4 regions of the Actinophytocola sediminis genome follow, and region 4 is predicted to be linked to each of the others. Evidence: riboswitches for the same ligand, from Rfam matches in the RefSeq annotation. Region 4 holds a riboswitch; each other region holds the start of a gene.

Region 1 (5,821 bases), on a different contig from region 4:
TTCGAGACCGAGGTGGTGCCGGGCGTGCCCGCGTTCACGGCCGCGACCGCCGTGCTGGGCACCCCGCTGGCCAGGCAGACCGACGTGCTCACCGTGCTGCCGGGGACGTTGCCCCGACCCGAGTTGGCCCGCAGGCTGGCCGACACCGACGCGGCGATCATCATGAAGCTGGGCAGGACCTTCCCCGAGGTGCGGGCCGCGCTGGTGGAGGCCGACCGGCTCGACGACGCCTGGTACGTCGAACGCGCGTCGATGGCCGAGGAACGGTGGCTGCCGGTCGCCGAGGTCTCGCCGGCCGACGTGCCGTACTTCTCGTTGATCGTGGTGCCCGGCGACACGCACACCGCCGAGGCTCCATCGCCGGCACCCGTGCCGGCCGGCGCCGAGCTGGTGGTCGTCGGCCTCGGCCCCGGTGCCGACGAGTGGCTCACCCCGGAGGCCGCGGCGGTGCTCGCCGAGGTGGACCACGTCGTCGGCTACGCCCCCTATGTCGACCGGGTGCCGCAGCGGGCGGGGCTGCGTCGGCACGCCTCGGGCAACACCGTGGAGCTGGACCGGGCCAGGTTCGCGCTCGACCTGGCCGTTGGTGGGGCGCGGGTGGCCGTGGTGTCCGGTGGGGACGCCGGGGTGTTCGGCATGGCGTCGGCGGTGTTCGAGGCGGCCGAGGATCCGGCCTACGCGGCGGTGCACGTCCGCGTCGTGCCCGGGGTCAGCGCGGTGCAGGCCGCGGCGGCGCGGGCGGGGGCGCCGATCGGCGCGGACTTCGCCGTGCTGAGCCTGTCCGACCGGCTCAAGCCGTGGTCGGTGATCGAACGCCGCATCCGGGCGGTGGCCGAGGCCGACCTGGTGCTGGCGGTGTACAACCCGCGTTCCCGCGCGCGGCCGACGCAGGTCGGTGAGCTGCGCGAGATCCTGTTGGCCCACCGCGATCCGGGCACCGTGGTCGTGGTCGCGCGGGACGTCGGCCGGGCGGGCGAGTCGCTGACGATGACCACGCTCGCCGAGCTGGACCCGGAGTCGGTCGACATGCGGTGTCTGCTGATCATCGGCGCGAGCAGCACGCGGGTCAGCGCGGCCGGCCGGGCGTGGACTCCGCGCTATGTCCGGGACTGACGTTCCCTCGCCGGGTCGTAGAGGTAGGACTCGGCGCCCGCCACGCCGGTGCCGAGCGCGGGGCCGACCATGATCACCGCGGCCTGCCGGAGCGCGGCGGCCTCGACCTGGTCGGCGATGTCGGCGAGGGTGCCGCGCAGTACCAGCTCGGCCGGCTGGGAGACGTTGGCGACCACCACGGCCGGGCAGTCCGGCCCGTAGTGGGCCACCAGTTCCTCGGCCAGGATCCGGGTGCGGGTGATCGCCAGGTGCAGCACCATGGTCGCGCCGGTGGCGGCGAACGCGGCCAGGGTCTCGCCCGAGGGCATCGCGGTCGACCTGGCGCGGGTCCTGGTGAGCACGACCGACTGGGCCACCGCCGGCACGGTCAGCTCGTGTCCGATCCGCGCCGCCGCGGCGGCGTAGGCCGGCACGCCCGGGGTCACGTCCCACGGCACGCCGGCCGCGTCGAGCCGCCGGGTCTGCTCGTAGAGCGCCGAGTACACCGACGGGTCGCCGGAGCACAGGCGCACCACGCGCAGTCCCGCCCGCTGGGAGGTGACCAGGTCGGCCACGATCTGGTCGAGATCGAGGTGCTGGGTGTCGACCAGCCGGGCGTCGGCGCGGCAGTGCCCGAGCACCGCGCGGTCGAGGTAGGTGCCCGGGTAGAGGCAGACATCGGCCGCCCGCAACAACTCCACCGCCCGCAGCGTCAACAGATCCGCGGCTCCCGGCCCGGCGCCGACGAAACGCACCAGGGTCATGGTTTGGTCGCCGTCCACTGGGTCACCGTACGGGCTGGTGTCCAGCCGGTGAGTCCGCCGAGGGGTGCGGCGTGCTCGACCGCGATCCGGGTCAGCTCCCCGCCGCGCTCGCCGTACGCGCGAGCGAGCACCGCCTCGGTCTCCACCGTGACCCCGTGCACGACCAGCCGCCCGCCCGGCGGCAGCGCCGACCAACAGGCGTCCAGCACACCCGGGATCGTCGCGCCGCCGCCGACGAACACCGCGTCCGGAGTGGACAGTCCGGCCAGCGCATCCGGCGCCGCACCGGTGACCACCGCGAGGCCCGGCACCCCGAGCCGGCCGGCGTTGCGCGCGATCCGTTCGGCGCGCACGGCGTCCCGTTCCACCGCCACGGCCCGGCAGGTGGCGTGCGCGCGCAGCCATTCGATCGCGACCGACCCCGCGCCGGCACCGACGTCCCACAGCAGCTGTCCCGGCTGGGGCGCGAGCCTGGCCAACGCGACCGCCCGCAGGTCCCGCTTGGTGAGCTGACCGTCGTGCTCGAACGCGTCGTCCGGCAGGCCCGCGAGCAGCCCATGTGCCGGCCCACCGACGCACTCGATCGCCAGCACGTGCAGCGCGGGCGCGTCCCCGGTCCAGTCGGCCGCGTCGACCTGGCGCACCGACTCGTCGTCCCCGCCGAGGTCGGCCAGCACGGTCAGCCCGCTCGCCCCGAAACCGCGCTCGGTCAGCGCCCGCGCGACCAGCGCGGGGGTGTGCTTGTCCTGGGACAGCACGAGAATCCGTCGCCCCGGCGCGAGGTGGCGCACCACCGTGCCCGGCTCACGGACGACCTCGACCGTCTCGGCCGGCCAGCCGAGCCGGGCGCGGGCGAGCGCCACCGAGGACACCGCCGGCACCACGACCACCGACTCCAGGCCGAGCAGGTTCAGCAGCGTCGTCCCGATGCCCGCGACCAACGGGTCACCCGACGCGAGCGCCACCACCGGCCCGTCCCCGGTCAACTCGGCGAGCAGTCCGGGCAGCCGCTCGCGCAGCGGCGAGGGCCACGCCACGCGCCGCTGACCGGCGATGTCGGGCAGCAGCCCGAGCTGGCGCGGCGCGCCGAGCACCACCCCGGCCGCCCGCACCAACTCCCTTGCCGGCTCCGCCAGCGCCCGCCAGCCGTCCGCGCCGATGCCAACCACGTGCACCATCACGGCAGGTCACAGTACGTCAGGCCCGTTGGTGGTGACCCAGGAGTTATGCTGCGATCACCAGGCCCGAGGTGCCCGCGCCGCGCTGACCGCGCGGCCGGGAGAATCGGGAAGCCGGTGAGAATCCGGCACAGGGCCCGCTGCGGTGACCCGGACGTCGATCCGGGAAGTCCGAAGACCGGCCTCGGCGCCTGCCGACGGGCGTGATCCCGCGCCCGTCCACCGGTTGGCACTGAGCGCGGGAGCCCCGAATGCCACAGCAGTACCCCTTGTCGGCCGTCGTCGGCGCCGACGACCTCGTCCTCGCCCTCCTGCTCGCCGCGGTCGCCCCCGAGGTCGGTGGGGTGCTCGTGCGCGGCGAGAAGGGCACCGCGAAGACCACCGCCGTCCGCGCGCTGGCCGCGGTCCTGCCGCCGGTCGACGTGATCGCCGACGACCGGTTCGCCACCGATCCGCTTGACCCGACGCCGCTGTCGCCCGACGGTCCGTTCCCAGCCGACGCCAGGGTGGAGACCCGGCCGGTGCGGCTGGTCGAGCTGCCCGTCGGCGCGACCGAGGACCGGGTGCTCGGCTCGCTGCACCTGCAGCGCGCGCTGGCCGAGGGCGTCGCCGAGTACGAACCGGGCCTGCTGGCCCGCGCGCACCGCGGCATCCTGTACGTGGACGAGGTCAACCTGCTGCACGACCACCTGGTCGACGTGCTGCTTGACGCGGCGGCCACCGGCCGGGTCAGCATCGAGCGCGACGGCGTCTCGGTCGCGCACGCCGCGCGGTTCGTGCTGATCGGCACGATGAACCCCGAGGAGGGCGAGCTGCGGCCGCAGCTGTTGGACCGCTTCGGCCTCACCGTCGAGGTGGCCGCCTCCCGCGATCCCCGAGTACGCGCCAGGGTGGTGCGCTCGCGCCTGCGGTACGACGCGGACCCCGACGGCTTCGTCGCCGGGTTCGCGGCCGAGGAAACCCTGACCCGGGAACGGATCGTGGCCGCCCGCGCGCTGCTGCCGACCGTCGAGCTGACCGAGGCGACCCTGCTGCGCATCGCCGAGGTCTGCGCCGCGTTCGAGGTCGACGGGATGCGCGCGGACATCGTCATGGCCAGAACCGCCGCCGCGCACGCCGCGCTGGCCGGCCGCACCACGATCACCGCCGAGGACCTCAAGGTCGCCGCCCGGCTCGCGCTGCCCCATCGGCGCCGGCGCAACCCGTTCGACGCGCCAGGACTCGACGAGGACCAGCTCGACCAGCTGCTCGACGAACCAGCGCCCGAGCCGGAACCCGACCCGCCGGCCGGCGGCGACGATCCTGGCGACCGGGACATCCCGCCACCGACCGATGCCGATGGCCCGGCCGGCAACGGGCAGTCCGCGCCGTCGACCACCGCCCCGGTCGGCGAGCCCTACCGGGCCCGGCTGTTCACCGTCCCCGGTGTCGGCGGCGACGAGGCCGGCCGGCGGTCCACCGCCCGTACCGACACCGGCGGCCGGGTCGGCGCGCAACGCCCCGCCGGCCCCACCGGCACCCTGCACCTGCTGGAGACCCTGCGCGCGGCGGCCCGCCACCAACACCGGCGCGGCCGGCGCACCGGCCGGCTGCTGCTGGCCGCCGAGGACCTGCGCGTGCCGATCAAGGAGGGGCGCGAGTCCAACCAGGTGCTGTTCTGCGTCGACGCGTCCGGCTCGATGGCGGCCAGCCGCCGGATGCGCGAGGTCAAGACCGCCATCCTGTCCTTGCTCACCGACGCCTACCAGCGCCGGGACAAGGTCGGCCTGGTCACCTTCCGCGGCGGCGGCGCCGAGCTCGTGCTGCCGCCGACCGGGTCGGTCGAGGTGGCGGTCACCCGGCTGCGGGAGCTGGCCGCCGGCGGGCGCACCCCGCTGGCCGAGGCGCTCACCCGGGTCGCCGAGGTGGTCCGGGTCGAGGCGATCCGCGACCCGCGCCGCCGCCCGCTGCTCGTGCTGGTCACCGACGGCCGCGCCACCCACGGGCCGGACGCGCTCGGCCGCGCCCACCGGGCCGCGGCGGCGCTCGGCCGTACCGGGCTCTCGTCGGTGGTCGTGGACTGCGAGACCGGCCGGTTCCGGATGGGCCTGGCACGCAGGCTGGCCGAGCTGCTCGGCGCCGTGCACGTGCCGGTCGGTGAGGTCAACGCCGCCGCGCTGACCACCGCCGCGCGGGCCGCCTGATGGCACAGGGACAGCCGCCCGTCGTCCCCGAGGACGGGCTGACCACCAGGCAACGCCGCAACCGCCCGCTGCTGATCGTGCACACCGGTGACGGCAAGGGAAAGTCCACCGCCGCCTACGGGTTGGCGTTGCGCGGCTGGAACCAGGGCTGGGACATCGGCGTGTTCCAGTTCGTCAAGTCGGCGAAGTGGCGCATCGGCGAGCAGACCGTGCTGGAGCGGCTCGCCGTCCTGCACACCGAGACCGGCGAGGGCGGCCCGGTCGAGTGGCACAAGATGGGCGCCGGCTGGTCCTGGTCACGCAAGGAGGGCAGCGAGGAGGACCACGCCGCGGCGGCGGCCGAGGGCTGGGCCGAGGTCAAACGCCGCCTCGGCGAGGAACGTCACGACCTGTATGTCCTCGACGAGTTCACCTACCCCATCCAGTGGGGCTGGGTCGACCTGGCCGACGTGGTGGACACCCTGGCGGCCAGGTCCGGCCACCAGCACGTGGTGCTCACCGGCCGGCGGGCCGACCCACAGCTGGTCGAGCTCGCCGACCTGGTCACCGAGATGACCGTGGTCAAACATCCCTTCCAGACCGGACAGAAGGGCCAGCGGGGCAT
Region 2 (5,821 bases), on a different contig from region 4:
GCCGCGACGATCCGCTCCCAGGACACCGAGGTCCAGGATTCCTCGAGATCACCGAGAGCGTTGCGCGCACCGGCGGCCTCGATGACGGCCTGCGGCGCCCCGTAGGCCCCACTGGAGTAGACGTCCGTGGTGCCGCGGTCGAAGAGGAAGACCGTCGGCGGGGTCTGTCCCGCGGGCGCGGCGGCCAGCGCGTCGAGCCGGTCGCCGATGTCGGTCACCACGGACGCCGCCTCCCGGTCGTGCCCGGTGATGCGGCCGAGGTTGCGCAGGTCGGTGGTCAGTGCCGCCCACGGCTCGGTCGTGCCGCGCTCGGCGCCGGAGCCCCGCGGGCAGCCCTCGGTCGTCTGGTAGGCCGCGATCGACTGGGCCGCCAGTCGTTGCGGCGTCACGTCGTCGCCGTCGCTGAACCAGGACACCATCACGTCGGCCCGCTTGGCGAGGACGTTCTCCAGCGACGGCTGGCCCTCCGTGGTGACCGGCAGGCCGCCGACGACGTCCGCCCCGTAGGCGGCCTCGAGCACCGCCCGGTCGTCACCGAGGCTGCTCACCGCGGCCACCTGGTCGGCCGCGCCGACGGCGAGCACGGTGGCGATCCGGTTCCCCTGGTTGACGAACAGGCGCCGCGCCGGGCTGGGGAACGGGACCTGCTCGCCGCAGTTGGTCACGGTGATCTCGCCGGACGCGGACTCGGGCGGTTCGCCACCGCACCCGGCGAGCGCGACGACGGCGAGCAGGGTGACGGCGCGGCGGCGAACAGTGCGGGTCGTCATGGTGCTCTTCTCTGGTCGGGGCGGGACCGCGCGAACCCCGGCCCGAGCACGAGGTGCTCGCGACTGGTGCGCGCGTCGGTCAGGTGGGCGGCGGCCACGGCGAAGACCTCCTCGACCGTCGCGGGCGCCAGGGCGACCGCCGCCGCGTCGACGGTGCGCAGCGCGCCGTCGTGCAGCACCGCGACGCGGTCGAAGTAGGCGGCGGCCAGCGACAGGTCGTGCATCGCCGCCACGACGGTGCGGCCGAGACCGCGGAGGGTTTCCAGCAGCCGGGTCTGGTGGCTGATGTCGAGGTGGTTGGTCGGTTCGTCGAGGACCACGAGCCCGGCGCCCTGGGCGAGCGCGCGGGCGAGCGTCACCCGGCGGCGTTCGCCGCCGGAGAGCTGGTCGCATCGCCGGTCCACCGCGTCGGCCAGACCGACGGCCGCCAGCGCGTCCAGGGTGCTCGCGCGGGCCACCCGCCCCAACGCCCACGGCGGCTGGTGCGGCACGCGGCCCAGCGCGACCAGCTCCCCCACCAGCAGGTCCGCCGGCGGCGTCTCCTCCTGCCCGACATAGGCGATGCGGCGGGCCCGGCTGCGTACCGGGAGCGCGTGCACGTCCTCGCCGTCGACGGTGACCCGGCCCGCCGCCGGTGCCGCCAGCCCGCAGAGCGCGCGAATCAGCGTCGACTTGCCGCTGCCGTTGACCCCCACCAGGGCGATCAGCTCGCCCGGCGGCACCTCGAGATCGACACCGGACACGATGACCCGGCCCGCGATCTCGCACCGCACCCCGTGACAGCGCAGACGCGTCATGCGGCGCCGCCAGCGAAGCTGTAGTGCCTGCGGCCCATCAGGATCAGGAACACCGGAGCGCCCACCAGCCCCGTCACCACGCTCAACGGCATCTCCTGCGGCCGGACCAGCACCCGGGCCACCACATCCACCCACACCAGGAACAGCGCTCCCCCGAGCGCCGCCACCGGCAGCACCGCGGCGTGCCGCGCACCGACGACGAGCCGCGCCAGGTGCGGCACGACCAGGCCGACGAAGCCGATGCCACCTGAGACCGCGACGAGCACCCCGACCAGCACCGAGGTCAGCACGAACAGGCCGATCCGGATTTCGCGTACCGGGACCCCCAGGGCGGCGGCCACGTCCGGACCGGCGGCCAGCGCGTCCAGCCAGGTGTGCACCGCCAGCAGCGCGACGACGGACAGCACAACCGTGATCAGCGCCGGACCGGTGCTCGCCCACGTCGAGCCGGACAGGCTGCCAAGCAGCCAGTGCAGCACCGACCGTGTCGCCTCCGGCTCGTCCCCCAGGAACACCAGGAAGCTGGACACCGACGAGAACGCGGCGGACAGCACGACCCCGGTCAGGACCAGCCGCAACGGCGTCAGCCCACCCTGCGCGAGCGACACGCCGAACACCAGCAGCGACGCCAGCACCGCGCCGACCAGCGCGCCCGCCGACACCGCCCAGATCCCCAGCCCGCCGAACACCCCCGCGACGATGACCAGCGTCGCCCCGACACCCGCACCCGAGGAGACGCCGAGCAGGTACGGATCGGCCAGCGGGTTGCGGACCAGGGTCTGCATCACCGCGCCCGCCAACGCCAGACCCGCCCCCACCACGGCGGCCATCAGCACCCGTGGGGCACGCAGGTCCCACACGATCGCGTCGTACACCGGGTCCTGGCCCGGCGCACCACCCAGCCTGGCCCGCACGGTCTCCCAGACCCCGGTCAGCGGCAACGGCTCCGCGCCGAGGGTCAGGGAGACGACCATGCTGGCGGCCAGACCAGCGAGCAGCACGAGCAGCAGCGGCACGACCGGCATCCGGCGCGGCGGGCCGCTACCGGAGATGGCACGCCTCGGGGACACGCGGACCCGCTCTCGCCAGGGGCCCAGGTCGCGGAGCCCGGTCGGATGACGACCGAGCCAGCAGGTCTTCGGACTCGGGATCGCCCCGGCGGAACGCCTTCCCGGGCCGTTCGGCCCAGTGGCGCGTGTTCCGCCGGTCACCCTCACCGCTGCGCGACAGTTCCGGACTCACACCGGATTCCCTGGCCACATGGGCGCGACTGGCTCAGCGGGACGTTAACACGACCGATCCACAGCGAGGGGCACCAAATGTGTCCCGCGTCACAGATAGGAAGCCTCGGAACTACGAGGCCCTCGTCGCCGACTCATGACCTGGTGTCACCAGTCGGTCACCGTGTGACCCAGCTGGCCTCGTGACCCGGAACACGACGAGATTCGGGGAGGACCTGATGCGCAACGACCTCGCCAGCACGGGGGGCGACGAGGATCGGCGACGCGCGCGCGGCCGGCGCCGGTTCGCCTCCGCACGGAGCGGGCGGTGATCAGCCGCGAGATCGACTTCGTCAAGGCGAGTCCCACCCAGAACATGACCGTCCTGGTGCGGACGGAGCACCCGCAGGAGGAGTACCCGGCCATCGCCAGGCGCGTCATGGCCTACGAGCACGTGCACGCCGAGCAGGTCGGGTTCGTGCGGAAACCGGAGTCGCTGGACGCGGATGCCGGTCTCCACATGGCGGGCGGCGAGTTCTGCGGCAACGCGTGCATGGCGCTGGCGGCGCTGCGCGCGTTCGAGGCGGAGCTGGAGACCGGCGACAGCCTGGACACCGCGCTGGAGGTGTCGGGGACGGCCGACGTCGCCAGGTGCCGGGTCGTGCGGCGGCGGCGGGACTTCGGTTGCCGGCTCACGATGCCGTTGCCGACGGCGGTGGAGGACGGTGCCCGCGCGGGCGAGCTCGGTGCCGGGTCGACCTTCGTGCGCTACGAGAGCTCGCTGTTCGTGGTCATCGAGACCGGGCTGCTCGACCGGGCCACCATGGACCAGGCGCAGGTCCTGGCGCGCCGGCTTGGCGAGACCCGGGACGTGTCCGTCGTCGGGGTTCTGTTGTACACCGCGGCTTCGAACCGCCTCGCCCCGCTGGTCCACGTGCCGTCGGTGGACAGCATGGTCTGGGAGAAGGGCTGCGGGTCCGGTACCGCCTCGCTCGGCGCGTACCTGGCGTGGAAGAACAACACCTCCGTCGCGACGAACGTGGTCCAGCCAGGCGGGTCGATGCGGGTGACGGTGAACTACGAACGTGGCGGTCCGACGGGCATCGAGGTCGAGGGGTCGGTCCGGATCGTGGCGCAGGGACGGGCTTTCCTGTGAGCGGCGCGCCGGAGCTGTTGTCGTTGATGCACAACTATCTGCGGCGCCTCCTGGCGGCGGCCGCGCGGTACGACGGGACGGTGCGCCACAGCGCGGAGCTGGCCAGCGTCGTCGGCGACTACTCCGGTTTCGTGACCGACCGGCGCCATCACCAGGCATGGCACGCCCTCGTGCGCGCGGGCACGGACGAGTTCACGAACCTGGTCGAGGACCTGCGAGCGCGGTCCGCCCGCTGCGCGGCGATCATGGAGAAGTACCGCGCCCGCCAGCTCCTGCTCGGCCATGCCGGGACCACGGGCTACTTCGAGAACGTCGAGTCCTGCATCGAGGAGGAGTTCGGGACCTTCGAACTGTCCCCGGACGCCAGGGTGCTGCTCGTCGGCGCTGGCTCGTTTCCGATGACCCCGCTGTACATCGCCAGGCGGACCGGCGCCGGCGTGGTCGGCGTCGACATCGATCCCGAGGCCGTCGAGTTGGGCAGGCAGGTCGTGGCGCGGCTGGGGAGCGACGACCTGGACATCAGGCTGGAGCACACACCGGTGGTGGACCTGGCCTTCACCGGGGAGGCGTCGCACGTCATCTTCAGTTCGACCGGCGCGGTCAAGTACGACCTGCTCGACCGGATCCACTCGTCGACCCGCGACGACGTCGTCGTGGCCGTCCGCTACGGCGACGACCTGAAGTCCCTCTTCAACTACCCCATGCGGGAGGTCGACCGGCGGAAATGGGCGCTGGCCGAGAACGTGCCGCGGCCCGAGCAGGTCTTCGACATCGCGCTCTACCGGAAGGTGTGAGTACGGCTGTGGGTGGAACGGGGCGAGGAACGCACGACGTCGACCGGGTGCTGATCGCGGGCACCGGTCCGGCCGCCGTGCAGCTGGCGGTCGCGTTGACCAACCGGCTCGGTTGCGTGGTGGGGATCGCGGGACGGGAGTCCGTCCGAGCGGACGCGTTCTTCTCCGGACTGCGGGACAGCCACGGGCGCATCCGGGTGGACGTCCAGAGTGCCAAGGACCGCGCCGCCGAGGGCGAATGCGTGGTCGACGACCTGTTCCGGGGATACCGGTCGGTCACCGGCAGGTGGCACACCCTGGTCCTGGCGGTGACCGCGGACGCGTACACGCAGGTCGTGCGCCAGCTCGAGCACCGGGTTCTCGAGCAGGTCAGGTGTGTGGTGCTGGTGTCGCCGACCGTCGGCTCGAGCGGTCTGGTCCGGCGCCTGCTCCTCGGCCACGGCGTGGACGCGGAGGTGATCAGCCTCTCCAGCTATCTTGGCGCCACCCGTTGGCGGGACGGGGGTCCGTCCCCGCGCGTGGTCACCGCGGCGGTCAAGAAGCGGCTGTACGTCGGTTCCAGCCGCGGCCGGTCGGACAACCTGGACGCGCTGTGCGAACTCCACCGCAGGCTCGGCGTCGCCACGCCGGTCATGGCCGGGCCGATGGCGGCCGAGACCAGGAACATCTCCCTGTACGTGCACCCCGCGCTGTTCATGAACGACATCACGCTGGACGCCGTGTTCGCCGAGTCCGGCCCGGTCAAGTACGTCTACAAGCTGGTGCCAGAGGGGCCCATCACGCCCGCGCTGATCAGCGAGCTGGTGAGCCAGTGGAAGGAGCTGACGAGCATGGTCGGCAGGCTGGGCATCCCGGGCGTGAACCTGCTGCGGTTCATGGTGGAGGACAGCTACCCGGTACGCGAGGAAAGCGTCGCCCGCCGGGACATCGAACGGTTCGAGCGGCTGCCGACCATCCATCAGGAATACCTGGTGTACGTCCGGTACGCCTCGCTGCTGGTCGACCCGTTCTCCGAGCCGGACGCCGACGGCAGGTACTTCGACTTCTCGGCCGTGCCCATCCGCCGGGCCTTCGTCGACCGCGC
Region 3 (5,821 bases), on a different contig from region 4:
CCAGGTCACCACATGATCCTGTCGTGCACCAGCCGCAACTGCTCGCGCATGGTGGCCACGCCGGGCAGGTCGATGCCGGCGAACGCCTTGACCAGCGCGGCGTCGGTGATGGCGAGGACCAGGTGGTTGACCCCGGTCGAGGCGATCTCCGTCCTGATCTTGGCCAGGCACTCCTCCGGGGTGCCGGCCACGGACAGCTTGTCGGCCAGCTCCGGCGGGGTGAGCTCGAACGCACGGTCCACCCGGCCCTCCCCCACCGCGGCGATGATCTCGGTCAGCGACGCGGGATCCACGTCGTTGCGCGCCAACTGCTCGGCCGGCATCGACGACGCGTACAGGCCGACCATCGCCCTGGCGGCGTCCTTGGCCGCCCGCGAGTCCTCGCCCGTGGCGAACACGACCCACGCGCCGAGGTCCAACGACGACACGTCGCGGCCGGCGCGCTCGGCGCCGATCCGCACGTTCTCCACCATGTACTCGTAGGCGCGCCTGGTGTAGCTCAGCGCATGGTGCACGCCGTCGGTCAGCTCCCCCGCCGCCTGGAACGACTTCGGGCCGCGCATCGCGCCCAGCTTGACCGGAACGTGCCGCTGGACCGGCCGGGCGAAGGTGAACAGCCCGTCATAGCGGTAGAACTCGCCATCGTGGCTGATCGCCCCCTCGTCGAGCAGGGTGCGCACCACGGTGTGCGCCTCCTTGAGGCGGGACAACGGTTTCGTCCGCGCCCAGTCGATGCCGTACTGCGCGAGCAGCCCGAAGTTCCCCGACCCGAGCACACATTCGGCGCGGCCCCCGGTGAGCTCGTCGAGGGTGGCGGTCGCCTGGGCGATCAACGACGGCTCCCGCAACGTCACCGCGGACACGCTCGGACCGAACCGGATGTTGGTCGTCTTGTCCGCCGCCGCGGCGAACAACAGCCAGAGATCCTTGTGCCAGGTCTCGTCCGCCGCATAGCAGGCGTAGAACCCGAGTTCGTCGGCGAGCTTGATGGACTCGATCGTGTCGTCGAGCGGGTAATCAGGCAACAGCACGAAACTGAACCGCATGATTCTCCTCCCAGAACAGTCGACCAGCCCAGTGTGGCTCCCCGCCGGTGACTACCGGAAGGTCACGCGCGATCGCCGAGAGCCACGATGTGGTCCGGCAGCCGCTCGTCGTCGCCGTACATGAAGTGGTTGCTCATCCGCTCCGAGAACCGGCTCGCCTCGGTCGTGCGGCCGACCGCCTCCGCCACCTGACGGACCAGCATCGGGGACGCGCCGCAACACACGCCGAGGTAGTTGACGTCCAGGTCGTGCGCCTCGGTCGCGAAGGCGCCCAGCTCGTACCTGTTGGCGGACAGCGGATCGAGCGCGGTGGGGAACGTGCGACCGTGCGGGGAGGGGACGCGTGCCCGGTCGTCGGTCAGGTTGAAGAACGTCGGCTCCTCGACGGTGGTCCGGTACGGCACGGGCAAGGCACCGACGTGACAGGACACCGCCGCCCGGATCTCCTTGAGCCACGGCAACATCGTGTCCGGCCCGCGGAAGCAGTTCATGCCGACGACGTCCGCGCCTGCCTGCTCGAGTCGCTGGCAGGTCTCCACGATCCCGACGCCGTCGGCCAGTTCGTTCAGTGCCATCGGCGCGATGGTGAGCACCACCGGCAGGCCGGTCGACGCCGCCACCTCCAGCGCCGCCAACGCCTCGCCCGCGTAGTAGAACGTCTCGCCGATGATCAGGTCGGCGCCGCCGTCAACGGCCCAGCCAACCATCTCCTCGAACATGGCACGCACCTCGGCCTGCCGGCCGGTGTCCGCCGGGTCCCACACGTTCGTGTTGGAGATGTTGCCCGCCATCAGGTCCCCGGGTCGCGCGTCGGCGACCTCGCGGGCGATCCCCAGTGCCGCGCGGTTCAGCGGCTCGAGCAGATCCTCCTTGCCGATGACCCGCATCTTCTCCCGATGCCCGTTGTAGGTGAATGCCTCCACCACATCGGAGCCGGCTCGTTGGAAGTCGACATGCAGGGCGCGCAGCGCGTCGGGGTGTTCCAGCGCCACCTCGGGCACGAACTCCCCGGCGGTGAGATAACCCCGTCTCTCCAGCTCGAAAAGAAATCCCTCGGCGCAGATCACCGGGCCGGCATTGAGGCGTTCGGTCAGGTCGTTGGTCGACATTGTGCGGCTCCATCGCTCGTGGATCGGCTACGTGCGCGCCGCAGACGGTCTCCTGACTTCCGGATGTCGGCTTTCCTCGCCTTCCCAGGACATGTCCCAGTGGCGTCATGAGGTTCGCTATCCGGTCACAGTGGCGAGGACCGCGCTGGATTCACACCAGACTTCCCGTTTTCTGCCGCGCGTCGAACACGCTATCCACCTGCCACAGGATGGTCAATTGTTTCATATTATGGAACCGGTGCAGTCACTTCTCGTGCCGGAGCAGATAGATGTCCAGTAGCCAGCCGGCCTCGTGTTTCGCGGCGGTGCGGGCGGTTGTTATCGCGGGCAGGACATCGGCGAGTTGGCCGGCGGCGAGTCGTTCGCTCGGGGTGCCGAGATTGGCGCCCCACCAGATGTGCCAGCCGGCCGGGTCGACGGCGCGTAGTTCCTCCAACGAGCGGCTGAGCAGGACCGCGATGTTGGGCTGTCGCTGCCGGATCGCCTCGACAAGACGGCGGCCGGTGGTGATGTGCAGCGGTTCGCCGATGCCGTGCGGCACGATGCGGTGGCGGGCGGCGAGCGCGGACAGGCTCGACACGCCCGGCACGACCTCCAGCCGGGCGCCGACGGTGTCGGCGACGCGGGCCAGCACGCGGATCGTCGAGTCGTAGAGGGCCGGGTCGCCCCAGACGAGGAAGCCCGCGTCGCCGTCGTGGTCGGCCAGCGCGGCGGCGTAGCGGGCGGCGCGGGCCGCGTGCCAGTCGGCGACCGCGTGTGCGTAGTCCGCCGCCGTGCGGTCCCGCTCGGCGTCCTCGACGACCACGATCGTCGGGTCGCCGCGCACGTGGCGGCCAAGCAGCGCTGTTCTGGCGGCGGCCAGCGGGTCGCCGTCCGGGCGCTGTTTCTCGGTCACCACGAAGAAGTCGACCTCGTTCATCGCCAGGACCGCCTCGACGGTGAGCTGGTCGGGACCGCCGGGGCCGACGCCGATGAGCACCACCCGTCGGCTCACGCGCCGTCCTCGAGGTCTCCCTCGACCGACAGGTAGACCGCCTGCAGCTGGGCCAGCACCTCCGGGTCGGGCTCGGCCCACAGCCCGCGGTCGGCCGCCTCGTGCAGTCGCTCCACGATGCCGCGCAGCGCCCACGGGTTGGCCTGGCGCATGAACTCCTGGTTGGTCTGGTCCAGGACGTACTCGCGGGCCAGCCGCTCGTACATCCAGTCGTGCACGACACCGGTGGTCGCGTCGAAGCCGAACAGGTAGTCCACGGTCGCGGCCAGCTCGAAGGCGCCCTTGTAGCCGTGCCGTTGCATCGCGCCGATCCAGCGCGGGTTCACCACCCGGGAGCGGAAGACGCGGTTGGTCTCCTCCTGCAGCGTGCGGGTGCGCACCGCGTCGGGGGACGTGGAGTCGCCGACGTAGGCCTTCGGGTCGGCGCCGGTCAACGCCCGGACCGTGGCGATCATGCCGCCGTGGTACTGGAAGTAGTCGTCGGAGTCGGCGATGTCGTGCTCGCGGGTGTCGATGTTCTTCGCGGCGACCTGGATGCGGCGGTAGTTCGCGCGCATGTCCTCGGCCGCCGGCCGGCCGTCGAGCCCCCGGCCGTAGGCGAAGCCGCCCCAGGCGGTGTAGACCTCGGCCAGGTCGGCGTCGTCGCGCCAGGTGCCGGACTCGACGGCCTGCAGGATGCCGGCGCCGTAGGAGCCGGGGGCCGAGCCGAAGATCCGCGCGGTGGCCCGGCGTTCGTCGCCGTGCTCGGCGAGGTCGGCGTGCACGTGGGCGCGGACGAAGTTCTGCTCGGCCGGTTCGTCCAGCGCGGCGACCAGCCGGACCGCGTCGTCGAGCATGCCGACCACGTGCGGGAAGGCGTCGCGGAAGAAGCCGGAGACCCGCACGGTCACGTCGATCCGCGGTCGGCCCAACTCGGCCAATGGCAGCACCGCCAGCTCCCGCACCCGCCGGGAGGCCTCGTCCCAGACCGGCCGGACACCAAGCAGGGCAAGGACTTCGGCGATGTCGTCGCCGGAGGTGCGCATGGCCGAGGTGCCCCACACCGACAGGCCGACCGACTTGGGGTACTCGCCGGTCTCGTCCAGGTAGCGGGCCAGCAGCGAGTCGGCCATCGCGACACCGGTCTCGTAGGCGAGCCGGGAGGGCACCGAGCGGGGGTCGACGGTGTAGAAGTTGCGGCCGGTCGGCAGCACGTTGACCAGACCGCGCAGGGGCGAGCCGGACGGGCCGGCCGGGACGTACCCGCCGTCGAGCGCGTGCAGCACCGCGTCGAGCTCGTCGGTGGTGCGGTTCAGCCGGGGCACCACCTCGGTGGCGGCGAACGCCAGCACCCGGACGACCTCGGGGTCCTCGTGCAGTCCGGTCGCCGCGGCCGGGTCCCAGCCCGCCGCCTCCATCGCCTCGACGAGCGCGCGGGCCTTGGCCTCGACGGTGTCCACGGCACCGGTCTGCTCGGCGCCCTCCTTGAGGCCGAGCGCGGTGCGCAGGCCCGGCACCGCGGCGGTCTCGCCGCCCCAGATCTGTTGGGCGCGCAGGATCGCGAGCACCAGGTCCACCCGCGCGGCCCCGGCGGGTGCCTGGCCGAGGATGTGCAGCCCGTCGCGGATCTGGGCGTCCTTGACCTCACACAGCCAGCCGTCGACGTGCAGGATGAAGTCGTCGAACTCGGTGTCGTCCGGGCGGTCGTCCAGGCCGAGGTCGCGGTGCATGTGCGCGGCCTGCATGAGGGTCCAGATCTCGGCGCGGATCGCGGGCAGCTTGGCCGGGTCCATCGCCGCGATGTTCGCGTGCTCGTCGAGGAGTTGCTCCAGCCGGGCGATGTCGCCGTAGCTCTCCGCCCTGGCCATCGGCGGCACCAGGTGGTCGACGATCGTGGCGTGCGCGCGGCGTTTGGCCTGCGCGCCCTCGCCGGGATCGTTGACCAGGAACGGATACACCAGCGGCAGGTTGCCGATGGCCGCGTCGCTGGCACAGGCGGCGGACAGCGCGGCGTTCTTGCCGGGCAACCATTCCATCGAGCCGTGCTTGCCGAGGTGCACGACGGCGTGCGCGCCGAAACCATGCTCCAGCCAGCGGTAGGCGGCCAGGTAGTGGTGTGATGGCGCCAGGTCCGGGTCGTGGTAGATCGCGACCGGGTTCTCGCCGAACCCGCGCGGCGGCTGGATCAGCAGCACGATGTTGCCCGACCGGATGGTGGCGAGCACGATCTCGTTGGCGTCGTTGACGAACAGCGCGCCCGGCGCCGGTCCCCAGGCCTCGGTGACCGACTCCCGCAGGGCGGGGTCCAGCGCGGCGAACCAGCGCGTGTAGTCCCCCGCCGGGATGCGCACGTGCGCGTCGGTGAGCTGGCCCTGGGTGAGCCATTCCTCGTCCTGTCCGCCGGCCGCGATCAGCGCGTGGATGAGCGCGTTGCCCGCCTCGGTGTCGTCGGCGAGGTCGATGGCCGGCAGGTCGCCGATGTCGTACCCGGCGGCCCGCATTCGGCGCAGCAGCCGCACGGTCGACACTGGAGTGTCCAGGCCGACCGCGTTGCCGACCCGGCTGTGCTTGGTCGGGTAGGCCGAGAGCATCAGCGCGATCCGCCGCTGCCCCACCGGGGTGTGCCGCAGCCGGGCGTGCGCGACCGCGATGCCGGCCACGCGGGCACAGCGCTCGGGATCGGCGACATAGCG
Region 4 (5,821 bases):
GTCGCGCATCTGTCGCAGGTAGCCACGTTCGTCCAGGGTATCGGTGCGCAACCCGGCCCTGGCCAGGCGGATCTCCGCGGTCTGCGGGAACGACCCGATCGTGGTGGTCGCCAACGGCGGGAGGTTCAGCCTGCGCTGCTGCGCGGCCGCACGCTCCACATAGGCCGGACGGGTCCGGTCCGCGTCGGTGAGCGCGGCGACCCTGGCCAGCACGTCCTCGTCCCGCGGCGGCGACTGTCGCGTGTGGTCGGTCGCCGGGCCGGCGCCCTTGGCGAGCGCGGTGCCGATGGCGACGACCTCGCAGACCTTCTGCCGGGCGAAGGCGAGCCGGGCGCGTACATCGGGGTCGAGCTCGGTCTCGGCGTCGAGGTCGTAGGGGACGTGCAGCAACGTCGAGGACGTCGAGACCGCGACCTCGCGGGCCGAGCCGCGCAGGGCCTCGGCCTTGGCCAGTGCCGCCGCCGGATCGGTGCGCCACACGTTGCGGCCGTCCACGACCCCGGCGACGAGGGTCTTGTCCCGCAACGCGGGCACGGTGGCGTGACTGGTGTCCGGCGCGGCGACCAGGTCGACGGCGATCGCCTCGACCGGTGTGTTCGCGAGGACCTCCAGTGCTGGGCCCAGATCGCCGTAGTAGCCGGTGACCAACAGTCGCGGGCGGTCGGGCAGCGCGCCGAGCAGGTCGTAGGCGCGCCGCAGGGCCGCGAGGTCGGCCGGGGTCCGGTCGGCGGCGAACGCCGGCTCGTCCAGCTGCACCCACTGGGCGCCTTCGGCCCGCAACCGGGTGAGCAGGTCGCCGTAGGCCATCAGGAGATCGTTGAGCAGGTCGAGCGGGACGAAGCCCTCATGGTCCGATTTGGACAGCAGGAGGAACGTCACCGGGCCGAGCAGCACCGGCCTGGTCTCGATGCCCAGCGCGCGCGCTTCGCGGTACTCGGCAAGCGGTTTGTCGCCGGTCAGCCGAAACGCGGTGTCCGGGCCGAGTTCGGGGACCAGGTAGTGGTAGTTGGTGTCGAACCACTTCGTCATCTCCAGCGCGGGGGCGCCGTCGCGGCCCCTCGCCGCGGCGAAGTAGGTGTTCACTGTGGACAGATCGAGATCGTGGAAGCGCTTGGGAATCGCGCCGAACAGCTCGACGGTGTCCAGCACCTGGTCGTAGCAGGAGAACGTGTTGGACGGGACGGAGTCCAGTCCGGCGTCGCGCAGTTCCGTCCAGGTCGCGGCGCGCAGCTCCCTGGCCACCGCCTGGAGTTCCGGTGCGTCGATCCTGCCTGCCCAGTAGCGTTCGACGGCGCGTTTGAGCTCCCGGCGCGGGCCGATCCTGGGGTAGCCGAGCACAGTGGTGCCGATGGTCACAAGCTCTCTCCTCGCGAGCATGCCGATGGCACGAAGACCAGCTCGGAAGGGACCGCACGCGAACGAGTCGCGGCCGTGGCCCTCCCGAGAGGCTCCGGACCCCGCGCACCGGTCGGTGCACGGGCCGGCGGCAGGTCTTCGGACTCGTGGGCGCACGTCTCGCGCCTACCGGCCGTCGCTTCCCAGGCTCTCGCCAAGTGCTTCGTTGACGGCTTTCGTTCCCACTTACCGCTGCGGGGCAGTCCCGGACTCACACCGGGTTCCCTCTTGCCTCGCCCACATCCTCGAGAGAACGCGCGCGAACCGTCGGCATCCACCAGCCTACAGGCCGATCGCCCGATCACCCCGACAGTGTCCCGATGAAGTCGGTGTCCGCGTTCACGCCGGTCGGCGACCAGTAGTCCCGGTAGCCGACGATCTGCCCGTCCCGCACGGTGAGCACACAGATGTAGCGGTTGCGGTAGGGCTCGCCGGTGCGCACCAGCATCCCCGCCACCTCGATCTCGGGGATGATCACCGCCGGATCGGTGGTCTCGTGCACGATCTTCTCCGTGACGCGCTGGAGGTCGTAGACGTCGGTGTAGTCGCGCAGGTAGGCGTGGACCGCCTCCCGACCGTCCACCCGGGTCGGCCAGCCGGGCGGGGCGAACGGGAACTCCATGGTGCCCTCGGCGGCCCACAGGTCGGCGAAGCCGGACATATCCTTGGCCAGCAACAGTTCCAGGGCATGGTCGAGCAGCTCACGCGGTGTCATTCAGGACTCCCTCAGGATGGACGGGACGGTATCGTCCCGACCACTTTACGACGGACGGGACCGTCCTGTCCATCCGCTAGACTCGGCACCATGAACCGTCGCGCACCGTCCGGGGCGGCCGTGCTGCAACCGGGCATCACCGCCGCCATCAACGACGCCGTACTGGCCGAGTTGGTCGAGCGGGGCTACGCGCGGTTGTCCATGGAAGGGGTCGCCAGGCGCGCGGGCGCGGGCAAGAGCGCGCTGTACCGCCGGTGGCGCACCAAACAGGAGATGGTGCTCGCGGTGCTCGCCGAGATCAGCGTGCCCATGGCGGACGTGGCGAGCACCGGCACCCTGCGCGGTGACCTCCGCGCCTCGGTGGCCGCCATCGCCGCGTGGCTGTCCGAGCCGCCGTTCTCCCGGATCGTCCCCGATCTGGTGGCCGAGGCCACCCGCACACCGGAACTCGCCAAGGCGATCGCGACCGCCATCGGCGAACCCCGGCGCGCGCTGGCCAGGACACGGCTGGAACAGGCGGCGGCCCGAGGTGAGCTGCCGGCCGACGCCGACCTGGAGACCGCGCAGGACATGGTGGCCGGGCTCATCTACTGGCGGCTGGTGGTGCGCCAGGCCCCGGTCGAGCCGGACTATCTCGACCGGGTCACCGACACCGTGCTGCGCGCGCTGGGCGCCACCTGAAGCGGTGCGCGGGAATCAGCGCAGCGGCACGCCGCGCCACGACCGCTGGTCAGCCGGGTTCTCGACCAGCCGCACCGAGGAGGCCAGCTCGGTCAGCTCCCCGGTCGAGACCACAGTGGACTCGGCGACGATCGCATAGCCGCCACCGGTGTCCAGGATGGTGACCGCCGTGTCGGACACCGCCGCCGGACGACCATCGAGCTGCGTGGTGGCCACCGGTGCGGCACCGGGGTCACCGGTGACCAGGTCCCGGGTGAGGTCCCGGCGAACACCGACCAGCACCCGGTCCGCGTCGTCGTCCGCGCTCACCGGATCACGCGTGCCGAACACCAACAGCCCACCCTCGGCCGGATCGCTCGATGTCCCGAATGGACTGATCACGCCGACCAGCTGGCGCGGATCGCCGGAATCGGGCGCTGGCACGGTGAACGGCAACCTCACCGCCGCGCCGGCGCCCGGCTCGACGCTCTGGGCGACCCGGTGCGCGACGTCCCGCGAGTCGACCATGGCGAACGCCCACGCGTTCGCCGTCCACTCCCAGGCGAGCGCGGTGCCGGTCCACAGTGCCCGCTTCCCGTTCACCTCGGGCGCGGGATCGCCCGCCGGCGGGTCGGGCAACCGGCCGGGGGCGTACATGGTCACCTCGGCGTCGCCGGCCGAGCCGTCGGTCGGCACGAGCAGCACCCGCTGCCGGTACCGCCCGGTCTCGTAGCTGACCGGGGTGAAGCCGCCGGCCGAGCCGACGCCGAACTCCTGGCGCAGCGGCTCGAACTCGCCGACCGGGGTGGCCGGCGGCGCGCTCTGTTGTCCATTGAGGATGGTCGAGCCGGTGAGCACCCCGAACACGGTGACCGCGACGACGGCCAGCGCGCCGAGCGCCTGTCCTGTCCGCTGCCGCCGGGCGCCGGTGTGGATCGCCCGGTGCACGCTGACCGTCGACGGCGTGCCGGGTTCGGTGTCCCGCAACGGGCTGAGCAGCCGGGCACCGTCCTGTTCGGTCTGGTCCATCCCGCTACTCCCTTCCCATGACGGCTGACAGTTGTCCGTTGAGCAGCCTGCGCAACGCGGCCAGGCCGGCCGAGGTCTGGCTCTTCACGTTCCCTTCCGAGCACCCGAGCACACCGGCCACCTCGGCGACCGACAGGTCGAGCAGGAACCGCAACACCAGCACCGCCCTTGCCTTCGGCGGGACCCGGCCGAGTGCGGTCAGCAACACCAGCCGGGTCTCCACGTCTGGCCCGGTGTCCGCGGCCACCGACGGGGTGTCCCGCGGTGCCCCGGTCAGCCGAATCCTGCGGGCCCAGCCGAGCCGCTGCTCGCTGAGGAACACCCGCACCAGCATCGCCCGCACGTAGGCGTCCATGTTGTCCGCGGCGCTGGCCCGCTTCCAGTGCGTGTACAGCTTGGTGATCGTCACCTGGACGATGTCGTCGGCCCGGTGCTCGTCCCCGCAGAGCAGGTAGGCGGTGCGCCGCAGCGCGGGCAGCCGAGCGGTCACGTACTCGGTGAACCGCTGCTCCTCGGTCGCACGCACCCGATCACCCCCTCGCCGTCGCCCCGTTGACGCCAACGACCGCACCCCAGGTTGTGTGACCGCACTCACTACCCGCTCAGCAGTTCCCGGGCAAGTGCCGCGCTCCACCACTGCTCGACCCGGTCGGGCGACCAGGACCGCTCGACGGTGAGTGTGGTGTAGACGTCGATGTTGCACAGCGCCGCGTAGCTGTCGACGGCCGTCGGGATGTCCAGGTCCGCGCGGAGGGTGCCGCTCGGCCAGGAGGAGAACACCTGCACCCGGGTGTCATCGGCCTTGCGCCGGGCCTGGAGGTAGAAGTCCGCGAGTTCGGGTTCGGTGCGCCCGGCGTCGCGCACCAGGGCGATCAGGTCGCCCGCGCGCTCGAAGACCCGCCGGTCGTAGCCGGCCATCGCGGCCAGGTTCTGCCGGGGGTCGGCGGTGGCTTCCAGCTCGTCGACCATCCGCGGCAGGTCGGCGGACAGGTCCGCGGCCTCGGCCAGCGCCCAGACCAGCCCGGTCTTGTTCTGGTAGGCCGCGTAGACGGTCGGCACGGAGACCCCGGCCGCGCGCGCCACGTCGCGCACGGTGGTCGTCGCCCAGCCCTTGGCGACGAACAGCCGGCGCGCGGCGTCGGCGATCTCGGCGCGGGTCTGGTGCGCCTGCGACAGGCGGCGCAGCGAGTTGTACGTGCGCCGCTCGGGCTCTCTCTCCATGTTTGCGCCTCGATCTTCTGGTGGTTATATTGAATATAAGCAACGTAAAATGGATCGGAGTCACGCGATGACCATCGTCAGCCTGGCGGGCATGGGCGGCATCGGGTTCGTCCTGGTGGCGATCTTCGTGAACGTCATCTATATCCGGATCGGGCTGCCGATGCCGAACTCGGGCCAGTCCGTGGAGGAGGTCGCCGACTCGCTGGCCGCGATCGGCGACCGGCTGCGCGGACCATCGGTGATCGTGCCCGTCACCTGGCTGTGTACCACGGTGTTCGCCGCCGGACTGCTCGCGGAACTGTGGCGCGGCGACCTGGCGACCGACGGCTGGCTGTTGGTCGGCTTCGCCGGGGTACTCATGCAGAACGCCACGTTCACGGTGGTGGAGGCGTTCCGGTTCGGCATGGTCGCGGCCGCGCAACGCCGGGACCCGATCGCCGGCCTGGCGGCGGCACACCACCTCCTGTTCGGCTTCAACCAGGTCTTCCTCGCCATCGCGCTGCTCGGCTTCACCACCGCCGGCGCCGGCGTCGGCTTCAACCCCACCTGGCACACCTGGCTCGGCTACGTCAGCGCCGTACTGATGTTCATCTCGTCGCTGTCCGCCCCCTTCACCATCAACCGCACCAACCGGGTCGCGGTGGCCGGCCTGATCGGCTGGTTCGGCTGGGCCACCTGGATCGTCGTCTACAGCGTCCTGCTGCTGACCAGCTGACGGTTACCGTGGGGGCATGAGCACTCCGGCACAGGATCCGAACAGTTCATGGGCACCGTCGGCGTGCACCCTGCCCACGGTGGCGC

The links. A riboswitch is a leader RNA that binds a small molecule or an ion and turns the genes downstream of it on or off. The one in region 4 is predicted to bind cobalamin.
Region 1: another riboswitch for cobalamin. It lies ahead of ACYVIP_RS26115 (VWA domain-containing protein); the one in region 4 lies ahead of metE (5-methyltetrahydropteroyltriglutamate--homocysteine S-methyltransferase).
Region 2: another riboswitch for cobalamin. It lies ahead of ACYVIP_RS27545 (FecCD family ABC transporter permease); the one in region 4 lies ahead of metE (5-methyltetrahydropteroyltriglutamate--homocysteine S-methyltransferase).
Region 3: another riboswitch for cobalamin. It lies ahead of ACYVIP_RS26160 (homocysteine S-methyltransferase family protein); the one in region 4 lies ahead of metE (5-methyltetrahydropteroyltriglutamate--homocysteine S-methyltransferase).

The regions. Positions count from the first base shown of each region.
Region 1 is NZ_BAAGXS010000043.1:87,992-93,812, reverse strand. It holds gene ACYVIP_RS26130 (precorrin-2 C(20)-methyltransferase) at 1-1,113, shown strand, start outside; gene ACYVIP_RS26125 (cobalt-precorrin-4/precorrin-4 C(11)-methyltransferase) at 1,098-1,856, opposite strand; gene cbiE (precorrin-6y C5,15-methyltransferase (decarboxylating) subunit CbiE) at 1,853-3,034, opposite strand; cobalamin riboswitch at 3,087-3,235, shown strand; gene ACYVIP_RS26115 (VWA domain-containing protein) at 3,286-5,217, shown strand; gene cobO (cob(I)yrinic acid a,c-diamide adenosyltransferase) at 5,217-5,821, shown strand, end outside.
Region 2 is NZ_BAAGXS010000049.1:44,669-50,489, forward strand. It holds gene ACYVIP_RS27535 (ABC transporter substrate-binding protein) at 1-770, opposite strand, end outside; gene ACYVIP_RS27540 (ABC transporter ATP-binding protein) at 767-1,567, opposite strand; gene ACYVIP_RS27545 (FecCD family ABC transporter permease) at 1,564-2,637, opposite strand; cobalamin riboswitch at 2,680-2,857, opposite strand; gene ACYVIP_RS27550 (hypothetical protein) at 3,116-3,943, shown strand; gene ACYVIP_RS27555 (SAM-dependent methyltransferase) at 3,940-4,737, shown strand; gene ACYVIP_RS27560 (opine metallophore biosynthesis dehydrogenase) at 4,746-5,821, shown strand, end outside.
Region 3 is NZ_BAAGXS010000043.1:97,451-103,271, reverse strand. It holds gene ACYVIP_RS26165 (LLM class flavin-dependent oxidoreductase) at 6-1,046, opposite strand; gene ACYVIP_RS26160 (homocysteine S-methyltransferase family protein) at 1,109-2,155, opposite strand; cobalamin riboswitch at 2,181-2,370, opposite strand; gene cobF (precorrin-6A synthase (deacetylating)) at 2,400-3,149, opposite strand; gene cobN (cobaltochelatase subunit CobN) at 3,146-5,821, opposite strand, start outside.
Region 4 is NZ_BAAGXS010000018.1:288,086-293,906, reverse strand. It holds gene metE (5-methyltetrahydropteroyltriglutamate--homocysteine S-methyltransferase) at 1-1,377, opposite strand, end outside; cobalamin riboswitch at 1,469-1,679, opposite strand; gene ACYVIP_RS11705 (nuclear transport factor 2 family protein) at 1,697-2,110, opposite strand; gene ACYVIP_RS11700 (TetR/AcrR family transcriptional regulator) at 2,201-2,791, shown strand; gene ACYVIP_RS11695 (hypothetical protein) at 2,807-3,799, opposite strand; gene ACYVIP_RS11690 (SigE family RNA polymerase sigma factor) at 3,804-4,325, opposite strand; gene ACYVIP_RS11685 (TetR/AcrR family transcriptional regulator) at 4,394-5,020, opposite strand; gene ACYVIP_RS11680 (hypothetical protein) at 5,088-5,735, shown strand; gene ACYVIP_RS11675 (hypothetical protein) at 5,752-5,821, shown strand, end outside.